3 regions of the Saccharopolyspora sp. NPDC047091 genome follow, and region 3 is predicted to be linked to each of the others. Evidence: riboswitches for the same ligand, from Rfam matches in the RefSeq annotation. Region 3 holds a riboswitch; each other region holds the start of a gene.

Region 1 (3,250 bases), on a different contig from region 3:
GTCATCGGCGCCCTCGGGCGGGACCTGGAGCAGGTGCGGATCACCGACCTGCAGGAGGGCACGTTCTTCGCGGAGCTCATCTTCGACGGGGACGTGCGGGTCTCGGCCCGGCCGAGCGACTCGGTGGCGCTGGCGTTGCGGATCGGGGTGCCGATCCACGCCGACGAATCGGTGCTGGACGAAGCCGGGCTGATCATCCCGGACGAGCAGGAGGACGAGGTCGAGAAGTTCCGGGAATTCCTGGACTCGGTCTCGCCGGAGGACTTCCGCGGCGCGGACACCTGATCGCGGCGGGCGGGGCTCGGCCCCGCCAGGCCGACCGCGTCGTTCGAGAGGGGCTCCTGGTGCCGCGCGCACCAGGGGCCCTTCTCGCATGCCGAGCCCCGGTCGGGGCACGCGTCACACCGGGGTCGGGGGACGGCTCCGCGCGTCGCGTTGACCCGGTCTCGGGGCGGGCTTACCTTCGAGGTGCGCGAATCGCCCCGATGTGATTTTCCAGGTCGGGGAAGGTCAAACCCCCGGTTCCATGATCGTTCGTGGTCGTTCTCGATGATCATGCGTCGAGCCGGGTTCGGTGGTTCGCCGGCTTCGGGCCGGGCGGAGGGAGGCAGGCGTGGTGGAGCGAGCACCTGGCGAGGAAGCCGCCGCAGGGGGTTCGGCACCGTTCCCGGACTCCGCGCTGCCGGACGAGCTCGTCGGTTATCGCGGACCCGCGGCGTGCCAGATCGCCGGGATCACCTACCGGCAGCTGGACTACTGGGCGCGCACCAAGCTGGTCGGGCCGTCCATCCGCGGCGCGGCCGGGTCCGGTTCGCAGCGGCTGTACTCGTTCAAGGACATCCTGGTGCTCAAGGTCGTCAAGCGGCTGCTGGACACCGGGGTCTCGCTGCACAACATCCGGGTCGCCGTCGAGCACCTGCGCCACCGCGGGGTCGAGGACCTGGCCCGGATCACGCTGTTCAGCGATGGCACGACGGTCTACGAGTGCACGTCCGCCGAGGAGGTCGTGGACCTGCTGCAGGGCGGCCAGGGCGTGTTCGGCATCGCGGTGAGCGGTGCGATGCGCGAGATCACCGGCACCATCCACGAGTTCCCCGCCGAGCGCGCCGACGGCGCCGAGGCCGTCGAGCCGGTCGGGGACGAGCTGTCCCGCAGGCGGGACCGCCGCATCGGCTGAGCGCTGCCACCCGGCACCGCTCGGTGCCGGAGCCATCACCGCCCGTCAGCGGCCCGCCTGGACCGTTGGGATGATCGGGCGGGATGAAGATCGCACCGTTCGGCCGTCACCGGATCGGGTAAGCTGCTGAGCATCGCCGACCCCGCGCGGGAGAGTTCGCCGTTGACCTGGTCAGCGGCGGCGCCGAAGGAGCAAACCCTCCCCGACAACCTCTCAGGCCTGCTGGACCGCACGGGCGAGATACCTCTGGAAAGCGGGACCACCGACGTGGTTCCCCGCCGACGGTGCAAGGCCGGTCCGCGGACCGGGTGAAGCTCTCAGGCGTTCGCATCGCGGACAGTGACAGAGGGGGAGAGCAGCACACGTGCTGCCGCCCTGTCCGTCGCGATGAATGAGGTGTGGCGATGACGACCGAAGACCGCATCCCGCTGGCCGCCCTGGAACACGGGACTCCGTTCGCCGACCGCCATGTCGGGCCGCTGCCCGCCGAACTGGCCCGGATGCTCGACGTGATCGGCGTCGGGTCGCTGGAGGAGCTCGGGCAGGCGGCCGTGCCCGACGGCATCCGGGAACGAGACCTGCAACTGGCCCTGCCGGAACCGGCGACCGAAGCCGAGGCGCTCCGGCAGCTGCGCGACCTGGCGCGGCTCAACAGCCCGCACACCGAGATGATCGGGCTCGGCTACTACCCGACGATCACGCCGCCGGTGATCCGCCGCAACGTGCTGGAGAGCCCGGCCTGGTACACCGCGTACACGCCGTACCAGCCGGAGATCTCGCAGGGCAGGCTCGAGGCGCTGCTGAACTTCCAGACCATGGTGGCCGACCTGACCGGCGTGCCCGTGGCGAACTCCTCGATGCTCGACGAGGCCACCGCGGCCGCCGAGGGCATGACGCTGGTGCGCCGCGCGGGCCGGGCCAAGTCGCCGCGGTTCGTGGTGGACGCCGACGTGATGCCGCAGACCCTCGCGGTGCTGCGCACCCGGGCGGAACCGCTGGGCATCGAGGTCGTGGTGGCCGACCTGAGCGCGGGCGCCTCGGCGCTGCCCGAGGGCGACTTCTTCGGCGCGCTGCTGGCCTACCCCGGTGCCTCGGGAGCGGTGCGCGACCAGCAGGAGATCATCGAGCAGGTGCACGAGCGCGGCGGCATGGTCGTCGTCAGCGCCGACCTGCTCGCGCTGACCCTGCTGCGCGCCCCCGGTGAGCTGGGCGCGGACGTGGTGGTGGGCACCACGCAGCGCTTCGGCGTCCCGATGGGCTTCGGCGGCCCGCACGCCGGCTACATGGCGGTGCGCAAGGGCATCGAGCGGCAGCTGCCCGGCAGGCTGGTCGGCGTGAGCGTCGACGCGGACGGGAACCAGGCGTACCGGCTGGCGCTGCAGACCCGCGAGCAGCACATCCGCCGGGAGAAGGCCACCAGCAACATCTGCACCGCGCAGGTGCTGCTCGCCGTCGTGGCCGGCATGTACGGCGTCTACCACGGTCCCGCCGGGCTGCGGGCCATCGCGAAGCGGGCGCACCGGATGGCGGCCGTGCTGGCGGAGCGGCTGCGCCGCGGCGGGGTGCGCATCGAGCACGCCGCGTTCTTCGACACCCTCGTCGCCGAGGTGCCCGGCCGGGCCGCCGAGGTGGTGCAGGCCGCGCGGGACGGCGGCATCAACCTGCGCCACATCGACGACGACCACGTCGGTGTCAGCTGCGACGAGACCACCACGCGGGAAGCGCTGGTGCGGGTCGCGGAGGCCTTCGGCATCGCCGGGGGCGCGCTGGCCGACATCGACGAGCTGGACGCCGAGACCGAGGACGCGCTGCCCGCCGGGCTGCTGCGCACCTCCGAGTACATGACGCACCCGGTGTTCCACGCGCACCGCTCGGAGACCTCGCTGCTGCGCTACCTGCGCAGCCTGTCCGACTCGGACGTGGCGCTGGACCGCAGCATGATCCCGCTGGGCTCGTGCACGATGAAGCTCAACGCGACCGCGGAGATGGAACCGATCACCTGGCCGGAGTTCGCCGAGCTCCACCCGTTCGCGCCGGCCCAGGACGCGACCGGCCTGCTGGAGATCGTGCACG
Region 2 (3,250 bases), on a different contig from region 3:
TTCCTCGCCCCACCCCGCGCGGCGGTGGGCGCCGGGCGGGGCGAGGCCGGAAGGGAACCGATCAGCACTCGATGACGTTGACCGCGAGCCCGCCGCGGGCGGTCTCCTTGTACTTGACCTTCATGTCGCGGCCGGTCTCCCGCATCGTCTTGATCACCTTGTCGAGGGAGACGAAGTGGCTGCCGTCGCCGCGCAGCGCCATCCGCGCGGCCGTGACGGCCTTGACGGCGGCGACGGCGTTGCGCTCGATGCACGGGATCTGCACGAGCCCGCCGATGGGATCGCAGGTGAGGCCGAGGTTGTGCTCCATCGCGATCTCGGCGGCGTTCTCCACTTGCCACGGCGTCGCCCCCATCGCCTCGGCGAGCCCGGCAGCCGCCATGGAGCAGGCCGATCCGACTTCGCCCTGGCAGCCGACTTCGGCCCCGGAGATCGACGCGTTCTCCTTGAACAGCACTCCGATGGCGCCGGCGGCGAGCAGGAACCGGAGGACGCCCTGCTCGTCGGCTCCGGGCACGAAGCGCACGTAGTAGTGCAGCACCGCGGGCACGATCCCGGCCGCACCGTTGGTGGGCGCGGTGACCACTCGGCCGCCTGCCGCGTTCTCCTCGTTGACGGCGAGAGCGAACAGGGTGAGCCACTCCATGGCATCGTCCTGCTCGCCGAGGTGGGCCCGCAGGGCGGCGGCGCGCCGCTTCACCCGCAGCCCGCCGGGCAGTTCGCCGTCGTTGCGGCAGCCGTTGTCGACGCATTCCTGCATCACGGACCAGATGTGCAGCAGCCGGGCCCGGATGTCCTCGGCGGAGCGCCAGGACAGCTCGTTGTCGAACATGACGTCGCTGATCCGGGAGCCGGCTTCGGCGACCCGGGCGAGCAGTTCGTCGCCGGTGCGGAACGGGTGGCGCACCGGGGTCTCGTCGGGCTTGATCCGGTCGGTTCCGGTGGCGTCGTCGTCGACGACGAATCCGCCGCCGACGGAGTAGAACACCGCGGACCGCAGTTCGGCGCCGCCGCCGAACGCCGTGAACCGCATCCCGTTGGGGTGCACCGGCAGCGATCTGCGCCGGTGCATCACCAGGTCGCGGTCCGCGGAGAACCGGATGTCGCGTTCGCCGGCCAGCCGCAGCCTGCCCTCGGCGCGGATGGTCTCCACCCGGTGTTCGACGGCGGCCGGGTCGACCGTCTCCGGGTCGTGCCCTTCGAGTCCGAGCAGTACCGCTGTGGGGCTGCCGTGGCCGTGCCCCGTGGCGCCGAGCGAACCGAACAGCTCGGCCTTCACCTTGTCGACCTGACCGAGCAGACCGTCGTCGTGCAGCCGCGCGGTGAACATCCGCGCCGCCCGCATCGGGCCGACGGTGTGCGAACTCGACGGGCCGATGCCCACCGAGAAGAGGTCGAAGACGCTGATCGTCACAGCTCAGTCCCCCTTCGCCCCGGCCTATTCACCGCTGGTTAACTGGGCGTATTCCTGCGCGGTGAGCACAGCACCGGTCTGTTCGGCGCGCACTTCGAGCAGCCAGCCCGCGCCGAACGGATCGGAGTTGATGACCGCGGGGTCGTCGGCGGCGGCCGTGTTGACGGCGACGACTTCGCCGGTGACGGGCGCGTACAGGTCGCTGACGGACTTGGTCGATTCGAGTTCGCCGCAGGCCGCGCCGGTCTCGATGCGCTCGCCCACCTCGGGCAATTGCACGTAGACGATGTCGCCGAGCGCTTCCGCCGCGTACGGGGTGATGCCGATGCGGACCAGGTCGCCGCGGTCGTCGAGCCACTCGTGCTCTTCGGTGTAGCGCAGCTGTTCGGGCAGGGACATGGAGGCTCCTCACCATCACGGGCACGGGTGTGCCCTGGTTCGCGGGCCTCCCCCTCTGTTTCGGGACCTGAGAGCTTCGCCGCGGGTTCGCGGCTTGCACCGTGGGTGCGGCGCCGGGGCGCGCGCTTTCCAGAGTGGCCTCGCCCGAGCGGTCATGGGTGCCTGAGAGTTTTTCGGGGAGGGTTTGCTCCTTCGGCGCCCTGCTGGTGCGCAGGGTCTCTCCCGCTCGGGTTCTGCGGCGCTGTTCGGTTGTGGTCGTGCCCGGCAACGATAAACGGGTGTCACCCGTCGCCGGCGCGCGCCCGCCCGGATCGCGGCGTGGAAGGGAACCTTCCGGTCACCGGTGGCAGAAAGGTTCCCTTCCTCGCGGTCCGGGCGGGGTGGGGGTTCGGGGCGGATGATGCGGAGTGCGGGTTCGGGCGAGGTGTCGGGAGGTGGGCCGGGTGAAGGTCGCGGTGCCGCGCGAGGTGAAGAACCACGAGTACCGGGTGGCGTGCACTCCCGCGGGCGTGCACGAGCTGGTGGCGCGCGGGCACTCGGTGTTCGTGGAGGCCGGTGCCGGGCGTGGTTCGTCGATCCCGGACGAGGACTACGCGGCGGCGGGGGCGTCGCTCGTGCCGTCGGCGGCGGACGCCTGGGCCGAGGGCGAGCTGGTGCTGAAGGTGAAGGAGCCGGTGGCGGAGGAGTTCCCGCGGCTGCGCTCGGGCCAGGTGCTGTTCACCTACCTGCACTTGGCGGCGTCGGCGGAGTTGACGAACGAGCTGCTGCGCGCCGAGGTCACGGCGATCGCCTACGAGACGGTGCAGTCGGCGGGCGGCGGGTTGCCGCTGCTGGCGCCGATGAGCGAGGTCGCGGGCAGGCTGGCCCCGCAGGTGGGCGCGCAGGCGCTGCTGACGCCGCAGGGCGGCCGCGGGGTGCTGCCCGGCGGGGTGCCGGGCGTGCCGCCGGCTCGGGTGGTGGTGATCGGCGGCGGGGTGGCCGGGTTGAACGCGGCGCGGGTGGCCGCGGGCATGGGTGCGCAGGTGGAGGTGCTGGACACCGACGTCGACCGGTTGCGGGAGATCGATGCGGCGCACCGGGGCGCGATCCGCACGGTGACGTCGAACGCGTACGCGGTGGAGTCGGCGGTGCGGTCGGCGGACCTGGTGATCGGCGCGGTGCTGGTGCCGGGGGCGAAGGCCCCGAAGCTGGTGTCGAACGAGCTGGTGTCCCGGTTGAAGCCGGGCTGCGTGCTGGTGGACGTGGCGATCGACCAGGGCGGGTGCTTCGAGGATTCGCGGCCGACGACGCATGAGGATCCGACGTTCCGGGTGCACGATGCGGTCTTCTACTGCGTGGCGAACATGCCGGGCGCGGTGCCGAACACGTCGACGCACGCGTTGACGAACGTGACGTTGCCGTACGCGTTGCGCATCGCGGATCAGGGGTGGCGAGCGG
Region 3 (3,250 bases):
CAGCAGCGGCCACCTCCGGATCCACCACCGCAAGCCGGTCGTTGAACAGGTCCGGTGTCGACATGAGCAATTGCCTCCTGGTGTTCGATCTGGGCTGCGCCGGACGGGTCCGGCGCGGTCCGGTCAAGGTTCTCGCGCCCGTTGCGGGCGTTCGTCAGGCCTCGCGGCGGTAGAACGGCAGCGCCACGACTTCGGCGTCGATGGACTTGCCGCGGATGTCGACCTGCACCGCGGTACCGGGCGCGCTGTGCGCGCGGTCCACGTAGGCCATCGCGATCGGGTGGCCGAGCGTCGGGGACGGGGCGCCGCTGGTGATCTCGCCGATCTCGGTGCCGTCGGCGAGCACCGGGTAGCCGTGCCGGGGCGCGCGGCGCGCGTCGGTGCGCAGCCCCACCAGGGTGCGCTCCGTCGGAGCCTCCGCGACCTTCGCCAGCGCGGCCTTGCCGACGAAGTCACCGGGCTTGTCCAGCTTCACGACGCGCCCCAGGTTCGCGTGGAACGGGGTGAGCGCAGCGGACAGCTCGTTGCCGTACAGCGGCATGCCCGCCTCCAGCCGCAGCGTGTCCCGGCAGGACAGCCCCGCCGGGATCAGCCCGCGCTCGGCACCGGAGTCGGTCAGCGCGCGCCACACCGCGGGCGCGTCCGCGGGCGAGGTGAACAGTTCGAAGCCGTCCTCACCGGTGTAGCCGGTGCGCGCCAGCAGCACCTGCTTCCCGGCGACCTCGCCGGGGTACCCGGCGTAGTACTTCACGGCGGACAGGTCGGTCTCGGTCAGCGGCGCCAAGATCGCCACCGATTCCGGCCCCTGCACGGCGATCAGCGCGTAGTCGTCGGAGACGTCCCGGTGCACCGCGTCGAACTCGGCGACGCGTTCGGCGAGCTCGGCGGAGACCACGGTCGCGTTGGCGGCGTTGGCGACCACCAGGAACCGCTGCTCGTCCAGCCGGTAGACGATCAGGTCGTCGAGCACGCCGCCCTCGGCGTTGCACAGCATGGTGTAGCGGGCGCGACCCACCGTGATCGCGGACGCGTTCGCGATGAGCGCGTGGTCGAGCGCCGCGGCCGCCTCCGGGCCGCTGATCTCGATCTCGCCCATGTGCGAGAGGTCGAACAGCCCCGCCGCCGTCCGCACCGCCTGGTGCTCCGCGGTGTCCCCGGAGTAGCGGACCGGCATCCGCCAGCCCGCGAAGTCGGTGAAGTGCGCGCCGAGGGACTCGTGGACCTCGTGCAGCGGTGTCCGTCGCGGAGCTGGGGGCGACGACGTCATGGTGCGGAACTCCTCCTGGTGGGCACCGATCACGTCCGAGGGGGACCGGTTGCGGCCACTTCCAGCAGAAACCATATCCGGGGTCCTCCGACGGCGATGGGCGCGGGCGTGCGCTGCCGGTCTCCCCGGAGTCATTGGCCTGAGAGTTTCACCGCGCACGAGGGCGGCTTGCACCATGGGCGAGGGACACGGGTCCCTGCTTTTCTCCGTGATCGCCTGGTGTCGCGCGGTAGCGGGGCCTGAGAGTTTGGTGGGGAGGATTGCTCCTTCGGCGCTGCACCCAGGAATCGCATCCTGCACGGACCAGGGGCTCCTGGCGGGGCGCAGACTCTCCCGCACGACGTCGTCGGCGTTGTAGTCCGGTGTTGTGTTGTGCTCCGGAACGCTACGGAGATCACGCAGCGCAGTCAACCGAACGTGAGCGTGATCCCGTCGCCGCGCGCGGGGTTCAGCGCTGCGGGAACAGGCGGGCGTGCTGGGCGCGGAGGCCGTCCACCAGCGCCCGCAGCGCCAGTTCGAAGCTGTCGTCGTCGATCTCGGCGGCGTGCTCGCGCAGCAGGTGCGCGCCGCGCAGGTGCGGGAACCGGTCCTCGTAGACCTCGGCGTCGTCGACGAACCCGCCTGCGAACGAGCCCATCGCCGCGCCGAGCACCAGGAACTTGGTGGAGGCGCCGATCATCGTGGCGTACCGCTGCGGCCAGCCCGCGCCGGTCAGCCCGCCGTGCACGGCGTCGGCGCGGCGCAGCGAGTTCTCCCGCCGGGCCGGGCCGGACGCCATGAACGGCACCAGGTTGGGGTGGGCGGCGAGCGCGGCCCGGTAGGAGCGGGCCCAGCGGGTGAGCCCGGTGGGCCAGTCGATGGCGAAGCCGCTCGTGTCGACGGCGGCCATCACGCCGTCCGCGACGTCGTGCAGCAGCGCTTCCTTGGTGGCGACGTGGTTGTAGAGCGAGGCGGCGCGGACGCCGAGGGAGTCGGCGAGCCTGCGCATGGACAGCGCTTCGAGACCTTGCCCGTCGATGATCGCCAGCGCGTGCTCGCGGATGCGCTCGCGGGTGAGCTGGGGGCTCTTGGGTCTGCCCATGCCGCGCTCCTGCCTGCCGTCCGCCGCCGGTCGGCGCCCCTCGGGCACCTCTCGGGCACCCCTCCGGCAACCGCCGCGCCCGTCCGCGTCCGCTGCGGAACGTGTCGATCAGTGTCCGGTGTGCGGCCCTTGCCGCGGTCCGCGGGGTGGTCCTAGAGTCCGAAAACTAACGACGTTAGTCGCCGGATGTCCAACGGTGGACCGGCGACGTCCTCACGGAGGTGGACGATGGTCAACGACGACGAGTCCCCGGCGCGGGTCGAGCCGCACACCACGCTGTCGCTCGCCTCGGTCCTCGCCGAACCGGCCCGGCTCCGCCCGGCGGACACCGCGGTCGTCGAGGGCGAGCAGCAGGTGACCTACGGCGAGCTGTGGGAGCAGGTCCGGGCGCACGCGGCGGCCCTGCTGGCCCGCGGCGTCGAACCGGGCGACCGGGTGGCGATCGTGGCGCCCAACGTCATCGACTTCGTGCGCGCCTACTACGCCGTGCTCACCGCGGGCGCGGTCGTGGTGCCGGTGCCGCTGCTGCTGGTCCCGGATGAGGCGGCGTACCTGCTGCGCAACTCGGGCGCGAAGCTCGTCATCGGGCACACGAGCCAGCTGGCGCTCGCCGCCGAATCGGCGCGCCGCGCGGGCATCCCGCTGGTGTCGGTCGGCCCGGCGGTGCCCGGCCCGGAGACGCCGGACTCGCTGACCGAGGTGGCCGCCGCGGCCGAGCCGGTCCGCTCCTTCACGACCCGCGGGCCCGACGACCCGGCGGTGATCTTCTACACCAGCGGCACCACCGGCAGGCCGAAGGGCGCGGTGCTCACCCACCTCAACCTGGTGCTGAACGCGACGGTGAACGCCTTCGACGCCAACGACACCCGGCGCGAGGATCGCGTCCTCGGCTGCCTGCCGCT

Evidence for each region. Region 3 has a riboswitch for glycine ahead of gcvT (glycine cleavage system aminomethyltransferase GcvT). Riboswitches for the same ligand answer to the same signal wherever they lie in the genome.
Region 1: it holds a riboswitch for glycine, as region 3 does, so the genes downstream of both, gcvP (aminomethyl-transferring glycine dehydrogenase) here and gcvT (glycine cleavage system aminomethyltransferase GcvT) in region 3, are expected to answer to the same signal.
Region 2: it holds a riboswitch for glycine, as region 3 does, so the genes downstream of both, gcvH (glycine cleavage system protein GcvH) here and gcvT (glycine cleavage system aminomethyltransferase GcvT) in region 3, are expected to answer to the same signal.

What each region holds. Positions count from the first base shown of each region.
Region 1 covers NZ_JBEYUS010000088.1:16,170-19,419, forward strand. The annotation lists gene ABZ805_RS26385 (bifunctional nuclease family protein) at 1-285, shown strand, start outside; gene ABZ805_RS26390 (MerR family transcriptional regulator) at 614-1,177, shown strand; glycine riboswitch at 1,315-1,417, shown strand; gene gcvP (aminomethyl-transferring glycine dehydrogenase) at 1,582-3,250, shown strand, end outside.
Region 2 covers NZ_JBEYUS010000050.1:17,286-20,535, forward strand. The annotation lists gene ABZ805_RS20370 (L-serine ammonia-lyase) at 62-1,414, opposite strand; gene gcvH (glycine cleavage system protein GcvH) at 1,439-1,813, opposite strand; glycine riboswitch at 1,953-2,048, opposite strand; gene ald (alanine dehydrogenase) at 2,257-3,250, shown strand, end outside.
Region 3 covers NZ_JBEYUS010000019.1:81,955-85,204, reverse strand. The annotation lists gene gcvT (glycine cleavage system aminomethyltransferase GcvT) at 155-1,267, opposite strand; glycine riboswitch at 1,386-1,484, opposite strand; glycine riboswitch at 1,485-1,613, opposite strand; gene ABZ805_RS11610 (TetR/AcrR family transcriptional regulator C-terminal domain-containing protein) at 1,716-2,348, opposite strand; gene ABZ805_RS11605 (long-chain fatty acid--CoA ligase) at 2,577-3,250, shown strand, end outside.